Regions from separate parts of the Stutzerimonas sp. LR2 genome, predicted to be linked through region 1. Evidence: predicted binding sites of a transcription regulator. Region 1 holds the regulator's gene; each other region holds the start of a gene.
The links. The regulator sigma-54, encoded in region 1, starts transcription at its own class of promoters, with help from an activator protein. The targets are predictions, from matches to a motif close to ANTGGCATNNANNTTGCTNT.

Region 1 (2,153 bases):
GCAGGCACTGGAAGGCCTGCTGCAGGAATTCCACATCAACCATATCCGTGACAGCCTCGGCATGAGCCTGTCCGGCGGCGAGCGCCGTCGCGTGGAAATCGCCCGCGCCCTGGCTACGGCGCCGAAGTTCATCCTGCTCGACGAACCCTTCGCCGGTGTCGACCCGATCTCGGTGGGCGACATCAAGCAGATCATCCACCACCTCAAGGCCAAGGGCATCGGGGTGCTGATCACCGACCACAACGTTCGGGAAACTCTGGACATCTGTGAGACGGCGTACATCGTCAACGACGGCCAGCTGATCGCCGAAGGCGATGCCCAGAGCATCCTCGCCAACCAGCTGGTCAAGGAAGTCTACCTGGGCCACGAATTCCGACTGTAAGAGCGGATTTTTTGCTCGGCTCGGCAAATCGGCTCTAGGCAAAGGCTTCGTCGGCAGGCATATAATTTGCTTTCATCGGCGCCCTGGGCGCCGCATGTCGGAACAGGCGCGGTTGCGCCGGCATACAAGGTTCGAAGTCCTCTGCCATGAAACCATCGCTAGTCCTGAAGATGGGCCAGCAGCTGACGATGACACCGCAGCTGCAACAGGCCATACGGCTCCTCCAGCTTTCCACCCTCGATCTGCAACAGGAGATCCAGGAAGCGCTGGATTCCAATCCCATGCTCGAGCGTGAAGAGGATGGCGACGACTTCGACGGCTCCGACCCCATGGCCGAGGCCGTCGATCGTTCGAGCGACGCTGGCAGCGAAAAGATCAGCACTCAGGAAAGCACCTATGAAGAGCCTTCGCACAGCGGCGAAGGCCTCGACGAGGCCGACTGGGGTGAGCGCATCCCCAGCGAGCTACCGGTCGACACCGCCTGGGAGGACATCTACCAGACCAGCGCCAGCAGCCTGCCGAGCAACGACGACGACGAATGGGACTTCACCAGCCGTACGTCCAGCGGTGTCAGCCTGCAGAGCCATCTGCTGTGGCAGCTCAACCTCGCCCCCATGAGCGACACCGACCGCCTGATCGCCACCACACTGATCGACTGCATCAACGATCAGGGCTATCTCGAGGAGTCTCTGCAGGAAATCGTGGACAGCTTCGACCCGGAGCTTGAAATCGAGCTCGACGAGGTCGAAGTCGTGCTGCGTCGCGTACAGCAGTTCGAACCTGCCGGTATCGGCGCACGAGATTTGCGCGAATGCCTGCTCCTGCAGCTGCGCCAGCTCCCTGACCGCACCCCTTGGCTCAGCGAAGCCCAGCGGCTGGTGAGTGACCATCTGGACCTGTTGGGTAGCCGCGACTACAGCCTGCTGATGCGCCGCATGAAGCTCAAGGAAGACGAGCTGCGCCAGGTCATCGAGCTCATCCAGAGCCTCAACCCGCGCCCGGGCTCGCAGATCGAGGCGAGCGAGCCGGAGTACGTGGTGCCGGACGTCATCGTACGCAAGCACAACGATCGCTGGTTGGTGGAGCTCAACCAGGACGCCATGCCCCGACTTCGCGTCAATGCCCAGTACGCCAGCTTCGTAAAGCGCGCCGATTCGAGTGCCGACAATACCTTCATGCGCAACCAGCTGCAGGAAGCGCGCTGGTTCATCAAGAGCCTGCTCAGTCGCAACGAAACACTGATGAAGGTCGCCACTCAGATCGTCGAGCACCAGCGTGCCTTCCTCGAACACGGCGACGAGGCGATGAAGCCGCTGGTGCTGCACGACATCGCCGAAGCCGTGGGGATGCACGAGTCGACGATTTCCCGCGTCACCACGCAGAAATACATGCATACGCCGCGTGGCATCTACGAACTCAAATACTTCTTCTCCAGCCACGTCAGCACGGCGGAAGGCGGCGAATGTTCGTCCACCGCGATCCGCGCGATCATCAAGAAGCTGGTCGCCGCGGAAAACCCGAAAAAGCCGTTGAGCGACAGCAAGATCGCTGGTTTACTGGAGGCGCAGGGCATCCAGGTGGCCCGCCGCACCGTTGCGAAATACCGCGAGTCGCTCGGTATCGCACCGTCCAGCGAGCGTAAACGATTGCTGTGATCGGCCACTGGTCGAACTGTCCCGGCGGCAGGCCTCAAGACCTGCTCTTCGCACAAGGCAAAGGAGATAGCAGTATGCAAGTCAACATCAGCGGTGTTCATCTGGAAGTTACCGAT
Region 2 (2,153 bases), on a different contig from region 1:
TCTTGCCGGTGCCGGGCGGCCCGGAGAACAACAGGTTGTGTGCGCCGGCCGCGGCGATCAGCAGGCCGCGTTTGGCCGCCTGCTGGCCCTGTACGTCGGCCAGGTCGGGGTAGGGCTGGACCTGCCGCAGCAGCCCCTGGGCCACGTAGGGCTCGAGCGGGGTAACGCCGTTGAAGTGGGCGGCAACTTCCAGCAGATGCTCGGCGGCAAACACGGTCAGGCCCGAGGCGAGGCTGGCCTCCTCGGCATTGGCTCGCGGCACCAGCAGCGCACGGCCGGCGGCACGCGCGGCGAGGGCGGCCGGCAGCACGCCCTGGACCGGGCGCAAGGCACCGGACAACGCCAGTTCGCCCAGGCATTCCAGCTGCTCCAGACGTTCGCCGGGCAGCTGTCCGCTGGCGGCGAGGATGCCCAGCGCGATGGCCAGGTCGAAGCGACCACCGTCCTTGGGCAGATCGGCAGGGGCGAGATTGAGCGTGATGCGTCGGGCGGGGAAATCGAAACCGGAGGTAAGGATGGCGCTGCGCACTCGGTCCTTGCTCTCCTTGACGGCGGTTTCCGGCAGGCCGACCAGGGTCAGCGCCGGCAGGCCGTTGGCCAGATGCGCCTCGACGGTCACCGCCGGGGCTTCGACGCCGATCTGAGCGCGGCTATGGACGATGGCCAGGGACATTCGATCACTCCTTTGATCGTGTCACGGCCCGGTCGGTCAGGACGCGGGCGGTGTGAGCTTCTCTTCCAGTTCGGCGACCTTGGCTTCGAGCGCCTCGAGCCGGGCGCGGGTGCGGGCGAGCACCACCATTTGGCTGTCGAACTCGTCGCGGCTGACCACGTCGAGCTTGTTCAGTGCACCCTGCACCACGCCCTTGAGCTGGGCTTCGAACTCGCCGCGCGGCAGCGGCGTTTCACCGTTGAACAGGCGCGAGGCCTGGGAGCCGATGGCATCTAGGAAAGCTTTTGGCGGCAACATTGAAAACACCTGTCGTTGAACGGGGCGCAGTGTAGCACGGCGTTTTTTTCGCCTTTCCCGGCTGCGGTGCACAAAAAATGAGCAGGCCATGGTGCAGCTGCGCACCATTTTCGTGCGTTCGTTGTGCTCAACCGTCTGTCGGGCCGCTTCGTTTGCGGCCGAGCCCCCGCAGCAAGCGGCTCGCGCAAAGCTGGCATCGATTCTGCTTTGTCCCCGTTGACGCACGCACCGGTTCGTTGCGGTGCATGGGCGATTCGCGACGCTTCGTCGGCGAGATTGGTGGTGTCGGTCCGCGGCCCGGCTGAAGCCGGAGCGTTACAAGAGCCAGACACTGAGCTTAGACTTGAGCCGGGTTCGTACTTCTGGGGCAAGTCCACCTAAACGGGAGAAGTTTTCATGAAACTAGTCACTGCCATCATCAAGCCGTTCAAGCTGGACGACGTGCGCGAGTCGCTGTCGGAGATTGGCGTACAGGGCATCACCGTCACCGAAGTCAAGGGCTTCGGCCGTCAGAAGGGCCACACCGAGCTGTACCGCGGCGCCGAATACGTCGTCGACTTCCTGCCAAAGGTGAAGATCGACGTGGCCATCGCCGACGATCAGCTCGATCGCGTGATCGAGGCCATCACCAAGGCGGCCAACACCGGCAAGATCGGTGACGGCAAGATCTTCGTGGTCAACCTGGAACAGGCCATCCGCATCCGTACCGGCGAAACCGATACCGACGCGATTTAAGCAGCACCTCCGAACCCCCACGCCCCAGGAGTAAAACCATGACTCTGCGAAGATTCGCAGGGCTAGGAGCCCTTTTGTCTCTGTTAAGCCCAGGCCTGGCCATGGCGCAGGAGGCAACGCTGGATTCAGGCGATACGGCATGGATGCTGACGGCCACTGCGCTGGTGCTGTTCATGACCATCCCCGGACTGGCGTTGTTCTACGGCGGCATGGTCCGCTCGAAGAACATCCTCTCGGTGATGATGCAGTGCTTCGCCATCACCGGCCTGATGAGCATCCTCTGGATGGTCTATGGCTACAGCCTTGCATTCGATACCACCGGTATGGAAGCGGGCGTCACCAACTTCAATTCCTTCGTCGGTGGTCTGGATCGCGCCTTCCTCAGCGGCCTGACTCCTGACAGCCTGGTCGGCGCCTTCCCGGAAAGCGTCTTCATCACGTTCCAGAT
Region 3 (2,153 bases), on a different contig from region 1:
CATGCCGGACATCGACCTTGAGCGGGTTGCGGCCATCAAGCAGGCGCTGCAGCGCGGCGAGATCTCCACCGATCCTGCCGAGTTGGCCGGCAGCATGCTCGCCTATCACCGCGGAAGCGATGCGTGAACCAGCGCGACAAGCTGCTCGCGGTCGTCGCTGACGACCTGGAGCAGGACTGCGAGGATTACCTGGCCCTGCGCGACCTGATGCAGGCGCTCTATGCGTTCCTGCTCGAGCGTGACAGCCCGGAAATCGACCGTCTCAATCTGCAGATCACCACGCGCGTCGAAGCCCTCGCCGTGCGGGCCCAGCGCCGGGCCAAGGTGCTCGGCGCCTTCCGCCTGCAGGCCGATGCCGAAGGCATGCAGCGGCTGCTCGGCTGCTATCCCGAAGACCAGGCGACGCGCCTGCGCACGCTCTGGCAGAAGCTCGGGGCGATGGCCAGCCAGTGCCAGCAGATCAATGAGCGCAACGGCAAGTTGCTCGCCATGCATCACGAAATCCTCGGCCAGCTGCTGGCCGGCAGCCACGATGCGCGGCTGTACCAGCCGCAGATGTACTGAAGCGCGGCTGCGATCTCAGGCCCCTGCGGCGGCCTTGCCCTCACCCTGGCTCTCGGTCTCGATATTCCGCAACAGCCTTCCTCGTTCCGAATGTTTGGCCCGGCAGACGCCGCTGTCAGCCATCCCTCGCGCATTTTCTCGTTGTGCCTTAAGTCCTGCCCCCTTGTCCGTCGCCTTTAACCGGAGAGATTCCGCCGTCGGCCAGGCGGAAACGGCATTTCCCCGTTTCCTCCGAAGGCCACTGTGCGGAAGCGTTTCTTCTGCGGACATCAGAACAAAACGCTTGTAAATCAATGGTTTGCTAATTGGCATTCAACTTGCTCTAGAGAGCGCAGGAAGGGGATCGGTATGGCGATAGATTCGGATTACATAAAGCAGATGTCGACGCAGCTGGCGACCTACGAAGTTCAGTCTTCGCTGGACCGGCTCAATCGCAACGAAAGCAACTACAAGACCCAGCGTGATGCGCTGAGCAAGTTGCGCACCGCCCTGACCACCTTCAAGTCGGCCGCCTCCGCCCTGAAGACCGGCAAGGCGACGATGCTGGTCAACAGCGCCTCGTTCAGCCAGGAGGGCTACGCCACGGCCACGGTCGGCAGCAAGGCGCAGCCGGGCAGCTACCAGTTTTATGTGGAGCAGCTGGCCAGCAAGCAGCAGGTCGCCGTGCAGGGCCTGGCAGACGGCAGCCTGAGCGGCACGCTGACGCTCAAGGGGCAGGATTTCGATCTGAGCGGCTACACCACCCTCGAAGAAGCGGCCAAGGCCATCAACGCCACTGCCGACCTCGGCGTGCAGGCCACGCTGGTACGCAGCAATGGCCAGGTCAACCTGGTGCTGACCAGTGCCGAAAGCGGCGCCGCCAATGCGTTCGCCGTATCGCTGGCCGGCAATGCCGCCGCCACCGCCACCACGCTTTCCGAGGCGGCCGATGCGCGCATTCGCATGGGCGGCAGTTTCGGTGCCGGCGGTATCGAGCTGACCAGCTCGAGCAACACGTTCGACAACGTCATCGATGGCGTCAGCCTGTCGGTCAGCAAGCTGCACAAGGACGGCGACGCGGCGCTGACGCTGACCGTCGGCCAGGACCAGAGCGCCACCAAGGCCAAGGCGAAGAGCTTCGTCGACGCCTTCAATGCGCTGATGACCAGCTTCGATTCCCTGACCGCCAGCGGCAGCGAAAGCAGCGCCCGTGGCGCCCTCGCCGGGGATTCCAGCGTGCGTGCCATCGAGGGGCGGCTGAATACGCTGCTGCGCACCGACTTCGCCGGCAACAGCCTGATCAACTTCGGCATCAGCGCCGATCGCAACGGCAAGCTGACCATCGACAGTGCGCGTTTCGAGGCGGCGGTGGCCAAGGACCCGGCTGGCTTCGAGGCGCTGTTCACCGGCAAGGACAACCTGCTCGACAGCATCGACAAGACGGTCGCCGCCTACACCAGCAGCGCCAACGGCATGTTGAAGAACCGCATGGACACGCTGGACCTGAACCTGCGACGCACCAACGAACAGTTCGACAAGCTGCAGCAGCAGTACGACAGCTACTACTCCCGCTACCTCAAGCAGTTCACCTCCATGATGCAGACCATGCA
Region 4 (2,153 bases), on a different contig from region 1:
CGTCTACGTGCAGGCCCAGGTAATTCTCACGCTGCGCATCTACCATTCGGTCTCGCTGTACGACGACAGCACGCTTTCTCCGCTGCAGATGCCCGAAGCGCTTGTGGAGCGCCTCGGCGAGCCGCGCACCTACGAGAAGACCATCAACGGCATCCGCCACGGCGTCATAGAGGTGCGCTATGCGCTGTTCCCGCAGAAATCCGGTGAACTGACCATCCCCGCTCAGCTGTTCAGCGCCACCACCGTCACCAACGGCAGCAGCTCGGTGTTCGGCTCGCGCGGCGGCCGGTCCACCCAGGTCCGCTCGCCGAGCATCCCGCTGACGGTCAAGGCCAAACCGGCCGACTATCCAGTCGGCGCGCCCTGGCTGCCAGCGCGCAGCCTGACGCTGGTCGAAGCCTGGAGCCCGGAGCCGCAGCAGGCCCAGGCCGGCGAATCGCTCACCCGCAGCCTGCTGCTCAAGGCCGAGGGGCTGACCAGCACGCAGCTGCCGGCGATCGGCTCCACACCGAGCGCCGAACTGCGCCGTTACCCGGACCAGCCCAGCCTGGCCAACGAGGTCAGCTCAGCCGGCCTGGTCGGCAGTCGCGAACAGCGCGAAGCCTTGATCCCCACCCGCAGCGGGCCATTGCAGCTGCCTGCTCTCGAAGTCGTCTGGTGGAACACGGTCGAAGATCGCCTGGAGCGCACCACGCTTGAGGCGCGTACGCTGGATGTCGCGGACAATCCGAATCTCGCCCCGCCAGCGGCCGAACCACCGGTGCTGTCAGCAGTACCCGCCGAACAGGCCGTGCTCTGGCCGTGGCAGCTGAGCACAGCGCTGCTGGCACTCAGCACGCTGATCGGCTTCGGTCTGTGGCTGCATGCACGGCGCCAGCCTGCGGTGCAGCGCGCGCTGCAACCCGGCCCTACTCCGCGCAGCCTGCTCGACGATCTGCGCCGCGCCTGCCAGGCCAACGATACACAGGCCACCCGCCAGGCACTGGACGCCTGGGCGCGGCAGCAACCGGAAACACTGGCGGACATGGCCGCGCGTTTCGTGCCGCTTTCCGACGCCCTGGACGGCCTGAATGGCGCGCTGTATAGCGAAGCCGGCCAACGCTGGCAGGGCGATGCGCTGTGGCAGGCGATCCAGGCGCTGCCACCGGCCAGCAGCCCGGATCTCGACCAGGAACAGGGTGCATTGCCGCCGCTCTATCCACGCTGATGGCCGTCTTTGGGCGGCACTGGCGAACCCCAGTGACCGCTCGCGGCATGCACCATTTTCTCGCTGGCATATGGCTTGCTTCAGGGTTGACATAACCAATCTTGCGCACCGCGCCACCGGAAAAAGGCCATCAAGCATGACCGACCCTCTCTCGCCGCCCCGACACGATGCACTGACCTGGGTCGCCGGCAGCGATGCACCGGAAAAGAGCTCGATCAACCTCGGCTTTCTGCCGCTCACCGATGCCGCCTCGCTGATCGTCGCCGCCACCCAGGGTTTCGCCCAGCCGTTCGGACTGACGCTCAACCTGCAGCGGCAGAACTCCTGGTCGGCCCTGCGCGACAAGCTGATCGGCGGCGAGCTGGACGCAGCCCACGGGCTGTACGGCCTGATCTATGCGGTGCATCTGGGCATCGGCGGCAGCCCGGCAGTGGACATGGCCGTGCTCATGGGCCTGGCGCAGAACGGCCAGAGCATCAACCTGTCCGCCCCGTTGAAGGCCGCAGGCGTGACCGATGCCGAGGCACTGCGCGCCAGCGTGCGCCATAGCGGTGCACGCCTGACCCTGGCACATACCTTCCCCACCGGCACCCACTCGCTCTGGCTCTATTACTGGCTGGCCGCCCATGGCATCGATCCGCTGCGGGACGTGAAGACGCTCGTGCTGCCGCCTTCGCAGATGGTGGCGCACCTGCGCGCCGGTCGCATCGATGGCTTCTGCGCCGGCGAACCCTGGGGAGCACAGGCCATTACCGAAGGCGTCGGCTTCACCCTGGCGACCAGCCAGTCGATCTGGCCTGACCACCCGGAAAAGGTGCTCGGCTGCACCCGCGCGTTCGTCGAGGAATACCCCAACACCGCCCGAGCACTGGTCATGGCCGTGCTGGAGGCGAGCCGCTTCATCGACCAGAGCCAGGAGAATCGCCGCAGCACCGCACAGCTGATC

Region 2: glnK (P-II family nitrogen regulator) is a predicted target of sigma-54. The motif match lies at 1,160-1,179, and genes of this name have one in related genera.
Region 3: fliD (flagellar filament capping protein FliD) is a predicted target of sigma-54. The motif match lies at 869-888, and genes of this name have one in related genera.
Region 4: ACVRRC_RS09635 (CmpA/NrtA family ABC transporter substrate-binding protein) is a predicted target of sigma-54. The motif match lies at 1,270-1,289, and genes of this name have one in related genera.

Annotation. Positions count from the first base shown of each region.
Region 1 covers NZ_JBVTRR010000005.1:114,220-116,372, forward strand. The annotation lists gene lptB (LPS export ABC transporter ATP-binding protein) at 1-382, shown strand, start outside; gene ACVRRC_RS18145 (RNA polymerase factor sigma-54) at 529-2,037, shown strand; gene hpf (ribosome hibernation-promoting factor, HPF/YfiA family) at 2,112-2,153, shown strand, end outside.
Region 2 covers NZ_JBVTRR010000001.1:145,726-147,878, reverse strand. The annotation lists gene ACVRRC_RS00705 (YifB family Mg chelatase-like AAA ATPase) at 1-673, opposite strand, end outside; gene ACVRRC_RS00700 (accessory factor UbiK family protein) at 710-970, opposite strand; gene glnK (P-II family nitrogen regulator) at 1,367-1,705, shown strand; gene ACVRRC_RS00690 (ammonium transporter) at 1,744-2,153, shown strand, end outside.
Region 3 covers NZ_JBVTRR010000001.1:540,981-543,133, reverse strand. The annotation lists gene flgM (flagellar biosynthesis anti-sigma factor FlgM) at 1-127, shown strand, start outside; gene flgN (flagellar protein FlgN) at 124-564, shown strand; gene fliD (flagellar filament capping protein FliD) at 913-2,153, shown strand, end outside.
Region 4 covers NZ_JBVTRR010000002.1:659,088-661,240, reverse strand. The annotation lists gene ACVRRC_RS09640 (BatD family protein) at 1-1,207, shown strand, start outside; gene ACVRRC_RS09635 (CmpA/NrtA family ABC transporter substrate-binding protein) at 1,344-2,153, shown strand, end outside.